One region of the Acidovorax sp. GW835-FHT14G06 genome, then DNA from elsewhere that is predicted to be linked to it. Evidence: predicted binding sites of a transcription regulator. Region 1 holds the regulator's gene; each other region holds the start of a gene.
What was found. Region 1 encodes sigma-54, which starts transcription at its own class of promoters, with help from an activator protein. Its sites were predicted from a motif close to TGGCANGNAANCTGCTTT; they were not measured.

Region 1 (4,988 bases):
AACGATGAAGCTGGAAAACCTGCCAGTCAGCGTGGTGCCAGGCGCGGCCTCCACTCCCCAAGCAGCAACCCCCGACACCCCACAGGTCGCAATCGCACGAGGCGATGTGGTGCTTTATATGGCCACCTGGTGCGGTTACTGCAAGGCGGCCAAGGCCTATCTGACTAACAAGGGCATCGCCTACCGGGAGTTGGACATCGACACGCCTTCTGGCAAGGCTGCGTTCAAGCAACTGGGTGCCAGAGGTGTGCCAGTCTTGCTGACCAACGGCCAGAAAATCGCCGGGTTCACACCCCAGGCGTATGACGCGGTATTCATGGCGCGCAAGTAATCCGTCAGCATCCTGCGTTCAGGGCGTTGAGGGAGGCTTATGCTCTTCAATGCGTTGAGCACTACAACGCCTTGCGCAGATTGGCCGGCGCGATCTTGAGCGCCTCGCGGTACTTGGCCACCGTGCGGCGTGCGCACTCGATGCCCTGCTCCTTGAGCATCTCGGCAATCTGGCTGTCGGACAGCGGCTTGGCGGGGTTTTCGGCAGACACGAACTGCTTGATGAGCGCGCGCACGGCGGTGCTCGATGCATTGCCGCCGGTCTCGGTGCCCAGACCCGAGCCAAAGAAATATTTGAGCTCGTAGGTGCCAATCGGTGTGGCCATGTACTTGGCGGTGGTCACGCGGCTGATGGTGGACTCGTGCAGGCCCAGCTCGTCGGCGATGTCGCGCAGCACCAGCGGGCGCATGGCCAGTTCGCCGTGGGTGAAGAAGTTCTTCTGCCGCTCGACGATGGCGCGCGAGACGCGCAGGATGGTGTCAAAGCGCTGCTGGATGTTCTTGATGAACCATCGCGCCTCCTGCAGGCGCTGCTGCATGCCCTGATGTCCCTCGCCGCCCTTGTGGCCGCGCAGTGCGCCAGCGTAGATGTCGTGCACGCGCAGGCGCGGCATCACGTCGGGGTTGAGCTGCACGATGAAGTTGTGCTGCCCGCTGTGCCCATTGGCACGCCCGGCTTTGCGCACGATGACGTCGGGGATGATGATGTTGCGCTCTACATCGGCAAAGCGGCGGCCGGGGCGGGGCTCCAGCCGTGCGATCAGCGCCATGGCGGCACGCGTGCGCTCTTCGCCGCTGGCGCCGCCTTCGCTGCACAGCAGCGTCAGGCGACGGATGTCGCGGCGGGCCAGCATCTCCAGCGGCTGCTGGCAGATCGAGAGTGCTGTACGCACCGTGTCCGGGTCGGCATCGCTGTCTTCGTCGGCGGCCAGGGCCGTGAGCTGCAGCGTCAGGCATTCGGCCAGGTTGCGCGCGCCCACGCCCACAGGCTCCAGGCTTTGCAGAAGCCGCTGGGCCACGGTGAAGCGGTGCACCAGCTCCTCAATCTGCTCCAGATCGTCGGGCCCGGCCAGGCTGATGGCCAGCTCTTCGAGCGGCTCTTCGAGGTAGCCATCGTCGTTCAGCGATTCGATGAGAAAACGCAGCGCGGCCGTGTCCACTTCAGACAGCCGCAGCGACAGCGCCTGGCGGTGCAGAAAGGCGGTGAGCGATTCTTGCGAGCGGGCCAGCTCGGTAGCGTCGGCCCCGTCGCCTTCCGCATCGTTGCGGGTGCGTGCCGGGGCGTCGCCGCCCCACTCGGCGTCGTTGGGCGCCATCTCAACGGTGCCGTCGCCGCTCCAGTCGGGCTCGTCGGCGCCTCCACCGGGGATTTCAGCCTCGTTTTGGCTCTCAGTGCTGGTACTGTTTGCACTGACAGCTCCTGAAAACATAGCATCATCGGCACCGTAGTCGTCGGCCTGCGCGGGCGTATCGGCGGCTTCCAGACCAAACTCCTCGCGCGGTGCTTCGTCGGCATTGCGTTCGAGGAACGGGTTTTCGTCGAGCATCTGCTCGACTTCCTGCGAGAGTTCGAGCGTGGACAACTGCAGCAGCCGGATGGACTGCTGGAGCTGGGGGGTCAATGCAAGGTGCTGCGAGACGCGCAGCGAGAGTCCAGGCTTCATTGATTGAGCGCCGCCGGGCCGCCCCAAGGCGCGAAAGCCCCCTTGGGGGGCAGCGAACCACGCGCAGCGGGGAGCGTGGGGGCACAGTGCTGCGCCGCCGGGCCGCCCCAAGGCGCGAAAGCCCCCTCAGGAGGCAGCGCAGTACACAAAGTGACAAGCGTGGGGGCCATGTCTACATCCTGAAGTGTTCGCCGAGGTACACACGGCGCACTTCGGCGTTGTCCACGATCTCGGAGGGGGTGCCCTGCGCCAGCACGCGGCCGTCGCTGATGATGAAGGCGTGGTCGCAGATGCCCAGCGTCTCGCGCACGTTGTGGTCGGTGATCAGCACACCAATGCCGCGTGCCTTGAGGAAGCCGATGATGCGCTGGATCTCGATCACGGCGATGGGGTCAATGCCCGCAAAGGGCTCGTCCAGCAGGATAAAGCGCGGCTGGGTGGCGAGGGCGCGGGCGATCTCGACGCGGCGGCGCTCGCCACCGGACAAGGCCAGGGCAGGCGATGCACGCAGGTGGTCCACACGCAGCTCTTGCAACAGGGCCGTCAGGCGCTCCTCGATGGCGTCGCGCGTCAGCGGCTGGCCGTCGTCGGCACGCTGCAGCTCCAGCACTGCACGCACGTTTTCTTCGACGGTGAGCTTGCGGAAAATGGAGGCTTCCTGCGGCAGGTACGACAGCCCCAGCCGTGAGCGGCGGTGGATGGGCATGTGGGCCACCGAGTGGCCGTCGATACGGATGTCGCCCGCATCGCTGCGCACCAGGCCCACGATCATGTAGAAGGACGTGGTCTTGCCCGCGCCGTTGGGGCCCAGCAGCCCCACGACCTCGCCTTTTTGCACCACCAGCGACACATCCTTGACGACCTTGCGGCTGCCATAGGACTTGGCCAGGTGCTGAACCTCCAGGCGGCTGCCCGACTGGGAATCGGGCCCCAGGCGGTTATCAGCCCGGGTATCAGGACCAGTACTCACAGCGGGCCCGCTCACTTGGCGCCGCCGCCAAGGCTGTTGCTGGGGCGCAGCGCCGGTGCGGGCGCGTCAGGCACTGCGGCTGGGGCCGCCGCGCCGGACGGCGGGTCTTTGGGCGCCAGCACGGCACGCACGCGGCCACCGGACGCTGGCGTGTCGCCTGCGGCAGCAGACGACGCTGGTGCCCTCTGGCCGTCCACCGTGAACACGTCGGTGAGGTTGTTATAGACGATCACGGCACCGGTGATCTCGTCGTTCAGTACCGACCCACGGTAGCGGCGGAGTTCGGCGCGGGTGATGAAGCGCACGTTGTCGGCTTTGCCGTCGTACTCGATGACCTCGCTCTCGCCTTCGATGAACTCGTCTGGCACTCCAGCTACGGTGTCGCGCTTTTGGCGGAAAAACGCCCGTTTGCCCGCCTCGGCCGTGACCACGCCGTATTGGTAACCGTCGGCGTCCTGGCGCACATCCAGCCGCGCACCGCGCAACACGATGGTGCCTTTGGTCATCACCACGCGGCCCGAGAACACGCTGGTCTGCTTGAGTTCATCGTGGCGCAGGGCGTCGGCCTCGATGTTCATGGGCTTGGCACGGTCGGCCTTTTCGGCGTGTGCCATACCCGCAAGACCGGTCAGGGCTGCGAGCAACAGGAGGGGGAGTAGGCGGTGGGTCATAGGGCACGAATCTTGCAATGATTGTAGCCACCCGATAGTACCCACCCCGAAAAAAAGCCCGCATCAGCGGGCTTTTGGAACAGCTTGCCGACAGAGTCGGCACCTTGTCAGGCTTTGCGCGCCGTGGCCGCCAGGTATTCGACCACTTGCAGCACCGTCTGCATGCTGCCAGCCATCGTGCCGTCGGTGTAGTACTTGCCCGCCACGCCCATGGACGGCACGCCTTCGACGCCATACGAATCTTGCAGCTGCGAGGCGCGACGCACCTGGTTGGCCACGCTGAAGGAACCATAGACTTCCTTGAACTTGGCGGCATCCACGCCCTGCTGGGTCACCCAGGCCAGGATTTCGTCGTCCTTGGCGAGCTTGGCCTTCTCCACATGGATGGCGCGGAATACCTTGGCGTGCAGCGCGTCGAGCTTGCCCATGCCTTCGAGTGTGTAGTACAGCTTTTGCTGGGGCACAAAGCTGGCGTTGAACGCCACGGGCACGCGGCGGATGGAGAGGTCCTTGGGCGCGGCCTTGACCCAGGCGTCCAGCGTGGGCTCAAAGGCGTTGCAGTGGGGACAGCTGTACCAGAAGAACTCGATCACATCGACCTTGCCAGCGGGGGCATCGGGGGCGACGGGCTTGTCCAGCCGCTTGAAGTCCTTGCCCTCCTTGAACTGGCGGGCTTGCGCCATGGCGGGGTTGGCCACTGGCAGCGTCAGGGCAGAAGCGGCAACCGCCGACGCGGCGGACAAAGAAAACTCACGGCGTTTCATGACAAAGACTCTCCTGGTTCAGGTATGGGGGATGTGAGACATCCCTTTACAAAAAGTTCAGCCCTGGCGTTGACGCCGTTTTGGCAGGCCTGTCAGCGCTGCACGCGCACCAGCGCCGACTCCAGCCCGGCGCCATCGAGCTTTTCCTTGAGCACCTCGGCATCGTCACGCTTGGTGAAGGGGCCGATGCGCACCCGGAAGACCGCACGGCCATTTTGCTCACGCTCGCTCACGCGGGCCTCCCAGCCCAGCATGGCCAGCTTGGCGCGCTGGGCGTCTGCGTCGGCCTGGGTGCGGAAGGCGCCCGCCTGCACGAAGTAGTCAAACGGGTCCACACTGCCCTTGGCCGCTGCCTTGGCCACGGCCAGATCGCCCAGCGGATCGGCGCCTGCCTTGCTCTCGGCCTTGGCGTCGGCTTTGGCCTCTGGCTTGCTCGCTGCAGGCTTGGCCGCTGAGGCGGCAGCGCGCACCTCGGGGGCAGGTGCCGATGCAGGAGACGATGCGGCGGCTGCAACCGGTGGCGCGGCAGGACGTGCCGGATTCTTGCCATACAGCGGCGAGTTCGGATCCCAGTTCTTGTTCTTCTGGG
Region 2 (4,988 bases), on a different contig from region 1:
CTACGGCCACCTTGAGGCGCCCGCTGGTGAGGCCCTTGGCGCCCGAAACACGCTGTTCGAACGCGTCCCACTCGCCCGCAATGGCGCGCGCAGTGCGGGCCAGGGCGTGCCCTGCCTCGGTGAGGTGCACACGGCGCGAGATGACTTCGTACAGCGGCAGGCCCACGGCCTGGGTCACCTCGCGCAGCTGCATGGACGCGGTGGGTTGGGTGACGTGCATGACCTTGGCGGCGGCACTGACGCTACCCGTCTCGGCCAGCGCCACGAACAGGCGCATCTGGCGAAAGGTGATGTTCATAGATTTTTATCTATAGATAACTGTGTTCGAATCGATTTTACTTTGCAGCCACACCTCCCTAGCATCAGCCCCCAACAAGGAGTTGAATGATGCAAAGCTTGCTGGACCCTGCGATTTTGTTTTTTGCCCTGGGGGTGTTTGCGGGCCTGGTCCGATCCAATCTGGAGATGCCGGCGGCGATCTCGAAGTTCTTGTCCATCTACCTGCTGATGGCGCTGGGCCTCAAGGGCGGGTTTGCCTTGGCGGCTTCAGGCCTGACACCCAGTGTGGCCAGCAGTCTGGGGCTGGCGGTGCTCCTGGCCGTGGTGGTGCCGCTGGTGGGCTATGCGCTGCTACGGCGGGTGCTGTCGGGCTTTAACGCAGCGGCGGTCGCAGCCACCTACGGGTCGGTCAGCGCGGTGACCTTTGTGACGGCCACACAGTACCTGGAGTCACAGCACATTGCCTACGGCGGCTACATGGCGGCAGCCATGGCGCTGATGGAGTCGCCCGCCATCATCCTGGCGGTGATGCTGGCCAATGCGATGCGGCAGCGGCAGTCGGTGGCAGTCACCACATCAAGCACCCTCCTGCGCGTGCAACCCGTGGTGGCCATGGCGTCGGCAGGTGGGCCCTCACTGGATGGAGGCAGCACAGGCGGCGCACCTGGCAAGCCAGGGCCCCACCTGTCGGTGGGCAAGATCCTGCACGAGTCGTTCACCGACGGCACCCAGTTGCTGCTGCTGGGCGCCATGGTGATCGGCATGGTGACTGGCGATGCCGGCAAGGCGGCGATGCAACCGTTCTCGGGCGATCTGTTCAAGGGCATGCTGTGCCTGTTCTTGCTGGACATGGGCCTGTCCACCGCGCGCAACCTGCCTGCAGTGCGCAAGCAATCGCCGTGGCTGCTGGCCTATGCGGTGCTGGGGCCGCTGACGCATGCCAGCCTGGCCCTGGCGCTGGCCTGGCTGCTGCAGGTGCCCACGGGGGATGCAGTGCTGCTCATGGTGCTGGCTGCCAGCGCGTCGTACATCGCGGTGCCTGCTGTAGTGCGCTATGCCATCCCCGAAGCCGACCCGTCGCTGTACGTTAGCCTCTCGCTGGGGGTGACGTTTCCGTTGAACATCCTGGTGGGCATTCCGCTGTACACGCAGGTGGTGCAGCGGGTGTGGGGGGGCTGACGAGGCAACGCACTACGGGTAGGGGCGCTCGGTGCGCGGTGCGCGGTGCACGGTGCACGGGTACGGGAACGGGAACGGGAACGGGAACGGGATCTAGAAGAGGCTGCCCTGCCCTTTCAGCAGCCCCGGCCTGAACTGCCCAAGGTCCAGCCCCTCGCGCTCCCGGTTGAGCCCCAGGCGGCGGCAGGTGTTGGCAAAGCGCTGGCGCAGCAAATCTGCCCAGAGCCCGCTGCCCTTCATGCGGGTGGCGAAGTCGCTGTCATAGGTCTTGCCTGCCGCGCGCTGGGCCCCGGTCAGGTGGTGCAGGTCTTGCACCCGGGCCATGACGCGTGACGCGCGCTGCGGGTAGTGCACGGCGAGCCACTCTCGAAACAACGCATCCAGCTCCCACGGCAGGCGCAGCACGGTGTAGAACGCGGTGCGCGCACCGGCGTCGCGTGCGGCCTCCAGCACGTGCTCCATATCTTCGGTGATGAACGGGATCTGGGGCGCCACGCTCACGCCCACAGGCACGCCGGCGTCGGCCAATGCGCGGATGGTCCGCAGCCGCCGGTGGGGTGCTGCAGCGCGCGGCTCCATGCGGCGGGCCAACACTGCATCAAGCGTAGTGATCGTGACGTATACAGCCGCCAGACGCTGCTCCGCCAGCGGAGTGAGCAGGTCGAGGTCGCGCTCCACGCCACTGGATTTGGTGATCAGCGAAAACGGGTGGCGAGCCTCCCGCATCACCTCGATCACGCTGCGCGTGAGTTTCAGGTCGCGCTCTACGGGTTGGTAGCAGTCGGTGGCGGAGCCGATGTTGAGCAAGCGCGGCACGTAACGCGGCTGCGCAAGCTCTTGACGCAAAACCTGCGCAATATTGTGCTTGGCCACGATCTGCGTCTCAAAGTCGAGCCCGGGCGAAAAATTGAGGTAGCTGTGCGTGGGCCGCGCATAGCAGTAGATGCAGCCGTGCTCGCAACCCCGGTAGGGGTTGACCGAGAGTTCAAAAAAGATGTCTGGCGAGTCGTTAGCACACAGGGCGCTGTGCGCCGTCTCAAAATGCACGCGGGTGGCGGGCGAGGGGCTGACGCAGGCGCCTTCGTCGTTCTCGCCCCATCCATCGCCCTCTCCAGCACCCATGACGTTCGGGCCGTCATCCCACGCCGTCCCCGTGCCGCCATGCCCCAGGCCCTCTGCCCTGCCAAGGCGCTGCGGGTGACTCCACCCATCATCCGCACGTTCGCGCTGGTCTTTGGCAAACCGGTGCGCCATGGCCGTGGCGGCACCGCGCCCACGGATGGCCTGCAGCGGGACGCGGATATCCTGCGGCTGTACGGGCAAATCATCGTCGGGGGCGGGAGGTGGGCTCATGGCGAGCAGGAGATGGAGTGGGATGTGCAGTAAAACTGTTTATTTATACAGTATTTATCCACCGCCGACAAACCGTCCCTCCTACCAAGCCCCAACTCGGTGCAAAACATTGCACCAACTCTTGGCGCGCTTCTTGCTTCATCTTGGTGCAAATCTGTGGCGTCTCATGAAAACGCACCAGAGTCGATCAATCACTATCGCGAGGACGTTATGGAAGCACTCAAACAGGGCACAGATGCCTTGTTCATCTTGCTCGGGGCGATCATGGTGTTGGCCATGCACGCCGGGTTTGCGTTTTTAGAGCTAGGCACAGTCCGCAAAAAGAACCAGGTAAATGCACTGGTCAAGATCCTGGTGGACTTCTCGGTGTCCACCGTGGTGTATTTTGTGGTCGGTTACACCGTGGCCTACGGCACGCATTTCTTCATCGGGGCTGAGTCGCTGGTGCAACAAAGCGGCTATGCGCTGGTCAAGTTCTTCTTCTTGCTCACGTTCGCGGCAGCCATTCCGGCCATTGTGTCGGGCGGCATTGCGGAGCGCGCCAAGTTTTGGCCGCAACTGATCGCAACGGCAGTCATTGTGGGCTTTGTGTACCCGTTTTTTGAGGGTATTGCCTGGAACCAGCATTTTGGCGTGCAGGCCTGGATCAAGGCGCTGACGGGCGAAGAGTTCCACGACTTTGCGGGTTCGGTGGTGGTGCATGCCATGGGTGGCTGGATTGCGTTGCCGGCCGTGGTACTGCTGGGCTCGCGCGCCAACCGCTACCGGAAGGACGGTGCAATCTCGGCCCACCCCCCGTCGAACATCCCGTTTCTGGCGCTGGGCGCCTGGGTGCTGGTGGTGGGCTGGTTCGGCTTCAATGTGATGAGCGCGCAGACCGTGGACAAGCTCTCGGGCCTGGTCGCTGTGAACTCGCTGATGGCCATGGTGGGCGGCACGCTGGCCGCCCTGGTGCTGGGCAAGAACGACCCAGGCTTTGTTCACAACGGCCCGCTGGCGGGCCTGGTGGCGGTGTGTGCGGGATCGGACCTCATGCACCCAATGGGTGCGCTGGTGGTGGGCGCAGTGGCCGGAACCATCTTTGTGCTGATGTTCACCCTGACGCAGAACAAATGGAAGATCGACGATGTGCTGGGCGTGTGGCCGCTGCACGGGCTGTGCGGCACCTGGGGCGGCCTGGCTGCGGGCATCTTTGGCAGCAAGGCACTGGGGGGGCTGGGCGGGGTCAGCCTGTCGGCCCAGCTCATCGGCACAGGCCTGGGCGTGGTGTGGGCCCTGGTGGGGGGTGTGGTGGTGTACGGCATCCTCAAGCAGACGGTGGGCATCCGGCTGACACAGGAAGAAGAGTTTGACGGTGCTGACCTGAGCATTCACAAGATCAGTGCCACGCCTGACCGCGAAGTGAGCTGGTAGCCAGCCAAACCGGCGATGGCCTGGGCCCAGGACCGGGCCTAGGCCATCGCCTTGGCGCGCTGTCCGACATCGCATTGGCTGGAGCGCGGCTATACCTTAGCCCTGCGCCCCAACGGCTCCACGGTCACAATCGCGCCATGCTTTCTTTGCCCTCCCCGCTTCCCACCCTGCCCCAGCGGGCCAGCCCCGGCTGGCTGGGCATGGCACTGGTGGTGATTGCCATGGCCCTTGCAGGCTGCGCGGGCCTGCCCAAGGATGTGGACCGCCCGGTGTCGGCAGCCTGGGCGGCCCCTGGCGATACCCCCCTGGGCCAGCTGGTGGCAGCACGCAGGGCCGCCGATGGGGCGCGGCACGCTTCGGGGTTTGCTCTGCTCAGTGGCCCGCAAGCCGCCTACAGCAGCCGACTGGCACTGGTGGATGCCGCCCAGAAAACCCTGGACCTGCAGTACTACGCAATCCACGCAGACGCCAGCAGCGAACGCCTGCTGCTCAGCGTAGTGACAGCAGCCCAGCGCGGCGTGCGCGTGCGCGTGCTGCTGGACGACTTCCACAGCACCGGGCGTGATGCGCAGGTGATGAGGCTGGCGTTTGTGCCCAACATCGAAATGCGCATGTTCAACCCCCTCACGGGCGCAAGGGGGTCGCCCATCGGCCGCATGCTGGGCCTGCTGGGCGACTTCTCGCGCGTGCAGCAGCGCATGCACAACAAGCTTTTCATTGCCGACAACGCCATGGCCGTGACGGGGGGCCGCAACCTGGGCGAC
Region 3 (4,988 bases), on a different contig from region 1:
TGCGTGCCGAAAACCAATGTCTGCGACTTGAGCGCTGCTACGAACGTCGAGCTCCCATGAACCACCCCGAGCAGTTGCACCTACCGGATGGCTGGACGCCCCTACAGGACACCGGGTGAGCTCGGACCAACGTTGAACATAAGTCGCCCCAATCTCTCCCTGCCCCACAGCACACCCATACAACAGCACACTTCCATTTGGGGTCAGTGCGCTTCCAAGCCGCAGCAAGTCATCGCTCCGGCTCTCAAGTTCACGGATCGTCAATGCGCAAGACCCCAGATCAAGCATCCCCGGACGACCGTGAGTGACTACATGCACTGCTTCCAACATGCCAGTTCGGCCCGCCAAGTGGCCCACCATCTGGGCCAATCCGTCACGGGTAGGGTCAAGCAATACCCACTCCACGTCATGCCGTAACGAGTGCACCAGCAGATCGCTCGCGTCCACATTTCCGCCAATGAACACTATCTCACTAGCGTGCACCAGGCCGACATTTGAAGGCGGTTCGTGGGGAGGCTTGCAGAAATCCACAGGCTGCGGCAAGCCAGCCGTCTGGAGGACAGGGGGAACAGTGACTTGGATAGAGGACATAGGCTTCCTTTGGCACCCCACTTCGCAGCCCGCGCAAACCATACGGGAACCTCGATAGTGGAACGCACTGAACGACGTTTCGAGAATTTCAAAACAGTCTAGCCCAAGGCCTTCGCCAAGATACAGATCAACATACAGCCAGCATACAAGTGGCAGAGAGAGTTTCCTATGTGAGTGCCACAGTGCAGTCACCTACCACTGGTTAGGCGGTGAGCCGCCGTACATATGGCTCACGCACCACCAAGAGCCAACCTACCAGCGGTCCGACCGCATGCGCAACTCCCAGTTGCCGCTGCGTAGCTCGTACACACCCACGGCACCGTAGCGCTGCTCGCCCTTCTCATCCCAGGTCATGGTGCCAATCACCGGGGCATAGCCGTTGATGCTGTGCAGGGCCTTGGTGATTTCCTTGGGGTCGGCGGACTTGGCTTTCTGGATGGCTGCTGAGAGCACATACGTGCTGTCGTAGCTGTAGTGGCCGCCATAGGCAGGAGGCTTCTTGAAGGCGGCGATGTACTTTTCCAGGAAGGGCTTGCCGGTGGTGAACTCCTTGGCTTCCAGCACTGGCGAGGTGGCGTACAGCCCCTGCACGATGCCTGCGCCCTTGGTCATGTCGGTGGTCTTGATGGTGTCGCCACCCAGCAGGCTGACCTTGGTGTGGTCTACCTTCTTGAGCGCTTCGAGCAGCGCCAGGGCCTGGAAGTCGTTGAGGGTAGAAACAATCACCTCCACGTTGGCGGCCTTGAGTTCACCGGCCAGCTCGTCGAAGGCCACGGTCTTGTCGTCGAACGACTTGCGCACCACCACTTCCTTTTTCTCGGCCTTGAGCTGTTCGGCAGCGCCATCGGCCAGGCCCTTGCCGTAAGGGGTACCGTCGTCCAGCGCGGCGTAGCGGTTGGCGCCCAGCTGCGTGGCCGCAAAGGAGCCGATGGCGCGCGCCTGCAAGGTGTCGTTGGCCACCATGCGGAACGTGGTGGGGAACCCGAGCTGCGTGAACTTGGGATTGGTGGAGATGGCGATTTGTGGAATGTCCTTGGCGGCGTAGATGGGGGCGGTCTCAATGCTCACGCCCGAGTTGAGGTGGCCCACCACGGCTACCACGCCCGCATCCACCAGCTGCTGGGCGACCGCCTTGCCGGTGGTGGCGTCGGCCTTGTCATCCACGGACACGACCTCCAAGGTCACGCGCTTGCCGTCCACGGTGTAGCCGGACTTGTTGAGTTCCTCCACCGCCAGCTTCACGCCATTGAGCAGATCCTGCCCCAAGGCGCCCAGCGGGCCGCTCAAAGGCTGTGCAACACCAATTTTGATGGTGTCCGGCACCTTGCCGCATCCGGTCAGGAGTGCAGCAGTCGCCACTGCGGTCAAGGCCAGGCTGGCCGAGAAGCGGCGCCGGTTCATGTGCTTGTTCATGCAAAAAACTCCATTTCAGTGTGTCTGTGTGACCAGATGTATATGCGACGCCCCGCAGGGTGAGCTACCGGGTATGCCCTTCCACAGTGTCAGTATTAGCAACTTTCAGGCCCCGCAAGGGGGGCCAGGGCCCCGAGGCGTGGCGGGCCTGGGGCAGGGTTCCCCTTGAGTGAAGTCCCATCGCAGCGGCCTTCCGCGGCCGTGCACCACCTCGGCGCACCAATTTGTGGCGTAAAAATTGCTTATGCTCACCGCTATGAATGAGGCTTTGCGCATCGTGGTGGTTGCCCCGGACCTGGCAGTCGCCGACCCTGACGACGAACACGCCGTCGAGCAGGCGGAACGGTCGCGGGCGCTGCGCATCGGGCTGCTGGAGAACAACTTCAACCTGGTGGCCACGCTGCCCGCCGACGTGTTTCTGAGCGAGCGCATTGCCCAGCTGCAGCCCGACCTGATCATCGTGGACGCCGAGAGCGAGGCCCGCGACGCGCTGGAGCACGTGGTGATGGCCACACGCGACGAGCGCCGCCCCATCGTGATGTTCACCAACGATGAAGACACCTCGCACGTGAAGGACGCGGTGGCGGCCGGTGTGTCTGCCTACATCGTGGCGGGTTTGGCACCGCAGCGCATCCGCCCCATTCTGGACGTGGCCATGGCCCGCTTCCAACACGAACAAGCCCTGCGCGCCGAGCTGGCAGACGCCAAGACCGAACTGCGCGACCGCAAGACCATCGACCGCGCCAAGGGCCTGCTCATGCAGCGCCAGGGCCTGACCGAACAGGCCGCCTATGAAAAGCTGCGCAAGACGGCCATGGACAAGGGCCTGAAGCTCGTGGACGTGGCCCAGCGCATGCTGGACGTGATGGATCTGCTGGGGTAGGGGCAGCGAATCCCCCCTGAGCGGCTGCGCCGCTTCCCCCTTCTCTCGAATCGCTACGCGATTCGGGAAGGGGCGAGGGGCTCCCCGATGCACTGCGGGGCGGACCTTGGCTTGCCATCACTCGCCTAGGCCGCGCCCAAGGCTACAGTCCCTCTCCAAATGGTGCGTCGCACAAAGGCGGTGCGATCACCATCCTCACACGAATACCATTCCTACTGCAAGCCCCGCAAGCTTCTAGCGCTTATTGATCAAGCGCAGACAGCTATTCATTCCATAGCAACCAACGCTCCAATATGGCGCAGCGCGCGCTGGCACGCGCTTTGCATTGCACAGTGCAAGACCAATGCAGGTCTGACCACTGACAGCACTGACCCAACGGCGGGCCGGTGCTGGCAAGGAGCCCCGGACCCGTTCCAGGCTCCACCCAGGACAAAGGCGTCCCCACCCGCTCCCGGCATTGCTTTGATGCAGCCAGGCGCGGTGTGAGGACGCCTTTTTGTTTTTCACGCCACCAGGGATGCCCCATGACCGATCTGTTGAAAACCAGCCTCAACCGCCGCACCGTGCTGCAGGCCGCCACCGTGGGCGCTGTGGGTGTGAGCCCCGCGCTGCGCGCACTCGTCCACGCAGCGGGCTCAGACGCCCCCGAGAAGAAGGAAGTCAAGATTGGCTTCATCCCGCTGACCGACTGCGCCAGCGTGGTCATGGCGTCGGTGCTGGGCTTTGACAAGAAATACGGCGTGACCATCGTCCCCAACAAGGAAGCCAGCTGGGCCGGCGTGCGTGACAAGCTGGTGAACGGTGAACTGGACTTTGCCCACGTACTGTACGGCCTGGTCTACGGAGTGCACCTGGGCACCGCCGGCCCCAAGAAGGACATGGCCGTGCTGATGAACCTGAACAACAACGGCCAGGCCATCACGCTCTCCAAAGCCCTGGCCGACAAGGGCGCGGTGGATGGCCCGTCCCTGGCCAAGCTCATGGCCAGCGAGAAGCGTGAATACACATTTGCGGGCACCTTCCCCACCGGCACCCACGCGATGTGGATGCACTACTGGCTGGCAGCGGCGGGCATCAACCCGCTGTCGGGTGCCAAGCTCATCACCGTGCCCCCGCCGCAGATGGTGGCCAACATGCGCGTGGGCAACATGGACGGCTTTTGTGTGGGCGAGCCCTGGAACCACCGCGCCATCATGGATGGCATCGGCATCACGGCCAACACCACGCAGGACATCTGGAAGGACCACCCCGAAAAGGTGCTGGGCACCACGGCCGAGTTCGTCAAGAAGTACCCCAACACTACGCGCGCCGTGATGATGGCCGTGCTCGAAGCCAGCCAGTGGATCGACGCCAGCCTGTCCAACAAGATGAAGATGGCCGAAACCGTGGCCGGCAAGGCGTATGTGAACACGGGCGTGGATGCCATCAACCAGCGCATCCTGGGCCGCTACCAGAATGGTCTGGGCAAGACCTGGGACGACCCCAACCACATGAAGTTCTTCAACGATGGCGCGGTGAACTTCCCCTACCTCTCGGACGGCATGTGGTTCCTCACCCAGCACAAGCGCTGGGGCCTGCTCAAGACCCACCCCGACTACCTGGCCGTGGCCAAGGAGGTCAACCAGGTGGACCTGTACAAGTCGGTGGCCAGCGCCATGAAGATCAATGTACCCAAGGATGTGCTGCGCACCAGCAAGTTCATCGACGGCGTGGTGTGGGATGGCAAGGACCCCGCCAAGTACGCCGACGGCTTCAAGATCAAGGCCTGACGGCAGCCCTGCCCCAGCGCCCTCCCGGCCACCCCGCAAGCAAGCCCTGCACAGGAGAAAACCATGGTCAGTGCCGTCTTTCACTCCCCGTTGGATGCAGCCCCCGTGGCCGCACAGAATGCTATGAATACTGTAGCTGCAAGCGCAACATCCACTAGCGCAAGAAGCCAAAAGGCTGCAACATCTGCCCCCAAGTCACCCGCTGCGCCCACCAGCGTGGCCACTGGCCGCGACTGGTCCGCCCTCTCGCGCAGCTTCTGGCTGGCCGTGCTGCCGCCGCTGTGTGGCCTGGGCCTGCTCGTCGGCCTGTGGGCGGTGGTCTCCACCACCAC
Region 4 (4,988 bases), on a different contig from region 1:
CAGCGGGTTCTTGATCTCGTGGGCCAGGTTGCGGATCAGCTCCTTGTTGGCCTGCGCTTGGTCGCGCAGGCGCTCTTCGCGGTCTTGGCGGGCCTGCTGCTCCAGCGGCCACAGCTCCACCAATATTTCGCCCACCTGTTCGGCATCGGCCACGTTGACATGCACGGGCACAGGGTCCTGGTGCAGGCGCTTCAGGCTGGCTTCGTAGCGCAGCGCGGCAAAGTCCTTGCCCCGTGCGCCCGCCAGGGCGGTCTGCAGCAGTGCCGGGTCGGTAAAAAAGGTGGAGAAGTCCGCCCCCTCCAGGGTGCGGCGCGAGAGGCCCAGCGTGTTCTCCAGCGCGGCATTGGCAAACTGCACCGCGCCATCGTCAGCGCGCAGCACCGCCACCAGGGTGGACATCAGGTCCAGGGAATGAAAACGCCCGGTGTCAGTGCCGGGAAGGTCGGAGGAAGAAGGGGCACTCACACGCAATCACCGCTGTCAGTTGGTGGGCGCAGCAGGGGCCGGCAGGCGGGCGATCTCTCGCTTGATACCCGCAATGTCACTCTCGCTGCGGGCCACACTGGCTTTGAGTTCGGCCGTGCGTTCGGTGTAGCGCTGCGGGTTGCGCAGGTCCAGTGCGTTGCGCTCCGGGGCACCGTTGTTGTATTCCTTGAGCAGTTCGGCATGGCGCGTTTCCGCCTTGCGCAACTCGGACTCCAGGATGGCGCGTGCGTCCGAGTCGCGGGACTTTTGCTCGTTGTTGCTCACGCGGGGCGCCGTGGCGGGCGATGTAGCGGAAGATGTGGCAGCGGCGCCACCGCCACTGGTAGCAGGCGCTGCGGCAGACGCTGGGCGGGTGCCCTGTACCACGGTAACGTTGCCCCCCTCTACCAGCTTGCAGCCGCGCTCCTTGGCTTGCTGGGCATTGTTGGTGTATTCGTTGCCGCAACGGTAGATGCGGTCTTGCGCCTGGACTGCGGGAACGGTGGCGGCGATGAGGAGCAGGGTGATGAGCGTTTTATTCATTCGGTTTCCTCGCACTGACATGCAGGGGACAGGGGAGTATCCCCCAATCACCCTACATCTCCAATCCAACAAGGGCAGACCCTTGAAGGGCTGTGTATACGGACGCAACACCTGGCGTCTTGGTTCCGCCGCACGCGTTCGGCGCCTGTAGCGCCTCCGCCCGCCCATGAAAAAAGGCGGCTTGCGCCGCCTTTTTTGAGCAATGGTCTGCAGGCAGACGATTACAGCGAGTAGTACATGTCGTACTCGACAGGGTGCACGGCCATGCGGAAGCGGGTCACTTCATTCATCTTCAGATCGATGTAGGCGTCGATCATGCTGTCGGTAAACACGCCACCCTTGGTCAGGAACGCACGGTCCTTGTCCAGGTGTTCCAGGGCCTGGTCCAGGCTGTGGCACACAGTGGGCACCAGCTTGTCTTCTTCTGGAGGCAGGTGGTACAGGTCCTTCGTGGCGGCTTCGCCGGGATGGATCTTGTTCTCCACGCCGTCCAGACCAGCCATCAGCAGGGCAGCGAAGCCCAGGTAGGGGTTCATCAGTGGATCGGGGAAGCGAGCTTCCACGCGACGGCCCTTGGGGTTGGCCACGTAAGGAATACGGATCGAAGCAGAACGGTTCTTGGCCGAGTAGGCCAGCTTCACCGGGGCCTCAAAGTGGGGCACCAGGCGCTTGTAGCTGTTGGTACCGGGGTTGGTGATGGCGTTCAGGGCACGTGCGTGCTTGATGATGCCGCCGATGTAGTACAGCGCGAAGTCCGACAGACCGGCATAGCCGTCGCCAGCAAACAGATTCTTGCCGTCCTTCCAGACGGACTGGTGCACGTGCATGCCGGAGCCGTTGTCGCCGTGGTAAGGCTTGGGCATGAACGTGGCGGTCTTGCCATAGGCGTTGGCCACGTTGTGGATCACGTACTTTTGCAGGATGGTCCAGTCAGCGCGCTCAACCAGCGTGCTGAAACGGGTGCCGATTTCGTTCTGACCAGCACCCGCCACTTCGTGGTGGAACACTTCGACCGGAATGCCCAGGGACTCGAGGATCAGGGACATCTCGGCGCGCATGTCTTGCGTGCTGTCAACAGGAGGCACTGGGAAGTAGCCGCCCTTGACGGTGGGACGGTGGCCACGGTTGCCACCTTCGAGCTTGGCGCCCGTGTTCCAGGGGGCTTCGTACTCTTCGATTTCGTAGAACGTGTGGTTGGGCTCGGTGCTCCAGCGCACGCCGTCGAAGATGAAGAATTCTGGCTCGGGACCGAAGTAGGCCGTGTCGCCCAGGCCAGACGCCTTCAGGTAGGCTTCAGCGCGCTTGGCGATGGAGCGGGGGTCGCGGTCGTAGGCCTTGCCGTCGGTGGGCTCGATCACGTCGCAGGTCAGGATCAGCGTCGTTTCTTCAAAGAACGGATCGATGTTGGCCGTGCTGGGGTCGGGGATCAGCTGCATGTCGGAGGCTTCAATGCCCTTCCAACCAGCGATCGACGAACCATCAAAGGCATGGCCCGAAGTGAACTTGTCTTCGTCGAAGTGAGAGACGGGCACCGTGGTGTGCTGTTGTTTGCCACGGGTATCGGTGAAACGGAAGTCAACGAACTTGACTTCGTTCTCCTTCACCATCTTCATCACGTCTGCAACGGTCTTGGCCATCAGGTTCTCCTGGATAAAGCGCTTGTTGAAAAAAGAGTTTGCCGAAATAAAAGCAGTTTGCGTGCCAGCCGAGTGCAGTACCGCACTATGAAGGAGCGCTACCCGGGACACGTCGGCATGGCGTGCGCCAAATTGCACCAATACAGTGCAACCCATCTACCAAATCTGAGTCTCACAGGTTGCGCACCAATTCAGGGCCGCAATTTGCACCAAATTCGTGCAATCCTGTTTTCAAAGCCTGCCATGCAGCAGGCACCGAGGACGCGGGCCCTTTGACACCCAGTTCGATATGCCGCCCGTATTGTGGATGATCTACGCTGGGCAAACTGAACACCCGCACATCAGGGTGCGATTTTTCAATCTGCTCCATAAGAGGCGTCAATGCTGCCTCCATCGCGCCATAAACCACCACCGACTGCTCAGTCTGCGGTGCTCGGTTGAAATGGGCTGCGTAGTGCTGCTCCAGCACCCACTCGATCATGGGCCACGCCATGACAGGAAAGCCCGGAACGAAGTGCACTGCACCGCCCCCAGCCCCGTCGCAACGGAAGCCGGGGATCTTGTTGTAGGGATTGGGAATGATGCGCGCACCCACTGGAAACATGCCCATGTTGAGGCGATGTACGTTGTCGGACCGGTCGGGCTCATAAGGCACGCCCTGCTCGCGCGCCACATCCTGCATGCGTTCGCGGATCAGGGCCTCAGCCTCTGGATGCAAGGCCAGGTCGCGTCCCAGGGCGCGTGCAGCGCATTGCCGCGTGTGGTCGTCAGGCGTCGCGCCGATGCCTCCACACGAGAACACCACATCGGACGATGCAAATGCGCGCTGCAGCGTGGCGGTGATGCGGTCCGGGCTGTCACCCACATAGTCGGCGTAGGCCAGCGAGAGGCCACGCGCCGACAGAAGCTCGATCACCTTGGGCATGTGCTTGTCGGCCCGTTTGCCCGAAAGGATCTCGTCGCCCACGATGATGAGGCCAAAGGTGGGGGTCATGGTGCATTGTCTCCAGGGTGCGGATTTGCAGGGGGCGGCAGCGCGGGCGCTGGGGGGGCCGCCGTGTTCAGAGCTGGCGCGTCTGTGGGACGCAGGGTCGCTTCGGCCAATGGGGCGGGCCCGGTCATCGGCGCCATCATGGCCCGCTCGGCCCGCAAGCGCTGCAGGGCAGCCAGTCCATAGTGCGTGAACCACAGCGAGGAAAAAGCGAATACCAGGGTGTAGATCCAGATCGCCAGCGGCACCAGCACAAAAAACGCGGCAGCAAACACCACGCCCGATGCCCACACAATGCTGGGCGCAGCCCCCAGGTAGCCCGTGACGATGCCAATGCCCAGCAGGCTGCTGCGATGGCGGCGGAATATCTCTAGGCGCTCTTCCTTGCTGGCATGGTCCGCCAGGGCGTCGAACACCATCACCCGGTAGGTCAGCCAACCCCAGATCAGTGGTGGCAGGATGAGCACCAGCGGCGGCACCAGCCACAGCGGAACAGACACCACCAGCGCCACCAGCGCCAGCACCGTGGACCCTACCGACCAAGCCACACTCGCAATGAAGGACCCGCCCTTCTTGCGCTCCAGACCCGGAAAACGCCGCGCAGCCACCAAGGCCACCAGGGCGGGGGTCATGAGCACCGCTACGGCCAGCAGCGACACCACCACCAAGACAGGCGCCACGGCCAGCACCACCATCAACGGCGCCATGACAGCAGTCACATCCCCCAGGCCCCAGCCCTGAAGCCAACCCCAGACGCTGGCCAGCAACGAGGACGCATCGAGCAACGCGCGCATCCCCTGCACCGCCGCGTCCCAGTAGAAATAACCCAGGCCGAGTGCCAAAACGGCCATCAAGAAAAGAGGCAAGAGCGACAGCGCAATCACCCGCGGACGCAGGCAATAGGCGGCGGCACGCCAGAAAGAATCAAGCAGTAATCCCATGGCGGCAAGCATACAGGCAGCGCCCGCCAGGCCACTCAGGCCTTGCCCAGCAACCTCAGTACGCCCCGCCATTGCTGGGACCAGAACCCCGCGCCGTAGTCGCGCACACGGCCATCGGGGCCCGGCTCGACCTGGTCGCGCACGCCCGTGGGGTCAAAGCGCTTTTCAAAGTTAGCCGTGCCCATCAGCATGTCCCACCAAGGCAGAAGCACCCCGAAGTTATGCCCGCCGAGTACCACGCGCGGTAGCGTTGCCGGTTGGTCCGATGTTGCCTCGGCCGAAGGCTTGACCGTCTCGTGGCCAATACCGATGCTATGGTGCCGGCGGTGAAACCGGGGGCTGATCCAGAGCCGCTCACCCACCTGACCAAACCACAGCCGCACGTTGGCGTGCTGAAAGCTCTCGCTGAGC

Region 2: a site for sigma-54 is predicted at 2,934-2,951, ahead of AC1Q64_RS02575 (ammonium transporter). Genes of this name have one in related genera too.
Region 3: a site for sigma-54 is predicted at 2,232-2,249, ahead of AC1Q64_RS22065 (ANTAR domain-containing response regulator). Genes of this name have one in related genera too.
Region 4: a site for sigma-54 is predicted at 2,695-2,712, ahead of glnA (type I glutamate--ammonia ligase). Genes of this name have one in related genera too.

What each region holds. Positions count from the first base shown of each region.
Region 1 covers NZ_JBXAGA010000009.1:18,250-23,237, reverse strand. The annotation lists gene AC1Q64_RS16600 (glutaredoxin domain-containing protein) at 1-331, shown strand, start outside; gene AC1Q64_RS16595 (RNA polymerase factor sigma-54) at 393-1,994, opposite strand; gene lptB (LPS export ABC transporter ATP-binding protein) at 2,167-2,964, opposite strand; gene lptA (lipopolysaccharide transport periplasmic protein LptA) at 2,976-3,635, opposite strand; gene AC1Q64_RS16580 (thiol:disulfide interchange protein DsbA/DsbL) at 3,743-4,399, opposite strand; gene AC1Q64_RS16575 (SPOR domain-containing protein) at 4,492-4,988, opposite strand, start outside.
Region 2 covers NZ_JBXAGA010000002.1:29,215-34,202, reverse strand. The annotation lists gene AC1Q64_RS02590 (LysR family transcriptional regulator) at 1-298, opposite strand, end outside; gene AC1Q64_RS02585 (sodium-dependent bicarbonate transport family permease) at 388-1,458, shown strand; gene AC1Q64_RS02580 (PA0069 family radical SAM protein) at 1,552-2,811, opposite strand; gene AC1Q64_RS02575 (ammonium transporter) at 3,022-4,224, shown strand; gene AC1Q64_RS02570 (phospholipase D family protein) at 4,362-4,988, shown strand, end outside.
Region 3 covers NZ_JBXAGA010000015.1:55,516-60,503, reverse strand. The annotation lists gene AC1Q64_RS22075 (Ig-like domain-containing protein) at 1-591, opposite strand, end outside; gene AC1Q64_RS22070 (branched-chain amino acid ABC transporter substrate-binding protein) at 844-2,004, opposite strand; gene AC1Q64_RS22065 (ANTAR domain-containing response regulator) at 2,261-2,887, shown strand; gene AC1Q64_RS22060 (CmpA/NrtA family ABC transporter substrate-binding protein) at 3,412-4,656, shown strand; gene ntrB (nitrate ABC transporter permease) at 4,720-4,988, shown strand, end outside.
Region 4 covers NZ_JBXAGA010000001.1:547,592-552,579, forward strand. The annotation lists gene glnL (nitrogen regulation protein NR(II)) at 1-399, opposite strand, end outside; gene AC1Q64_RS02415 (hypothetical protein) at 481-1,008, opposite strand; gene glnA (type I glutamate--ammonia ligase) at 1,230-2,645, opposite strand; gene AC1Q64_RS02425 (competence/damage-inducible protein A) at 2,818-3,639, opposite strand; gene AC1Q64_RS02430 (EI24 domain-containing protein) at 3,636-4,577, opposite strand; gene AC1Q64_RS02435 (sterol desaturase family protein) at 4,613-4,988, opposite strand, start outside.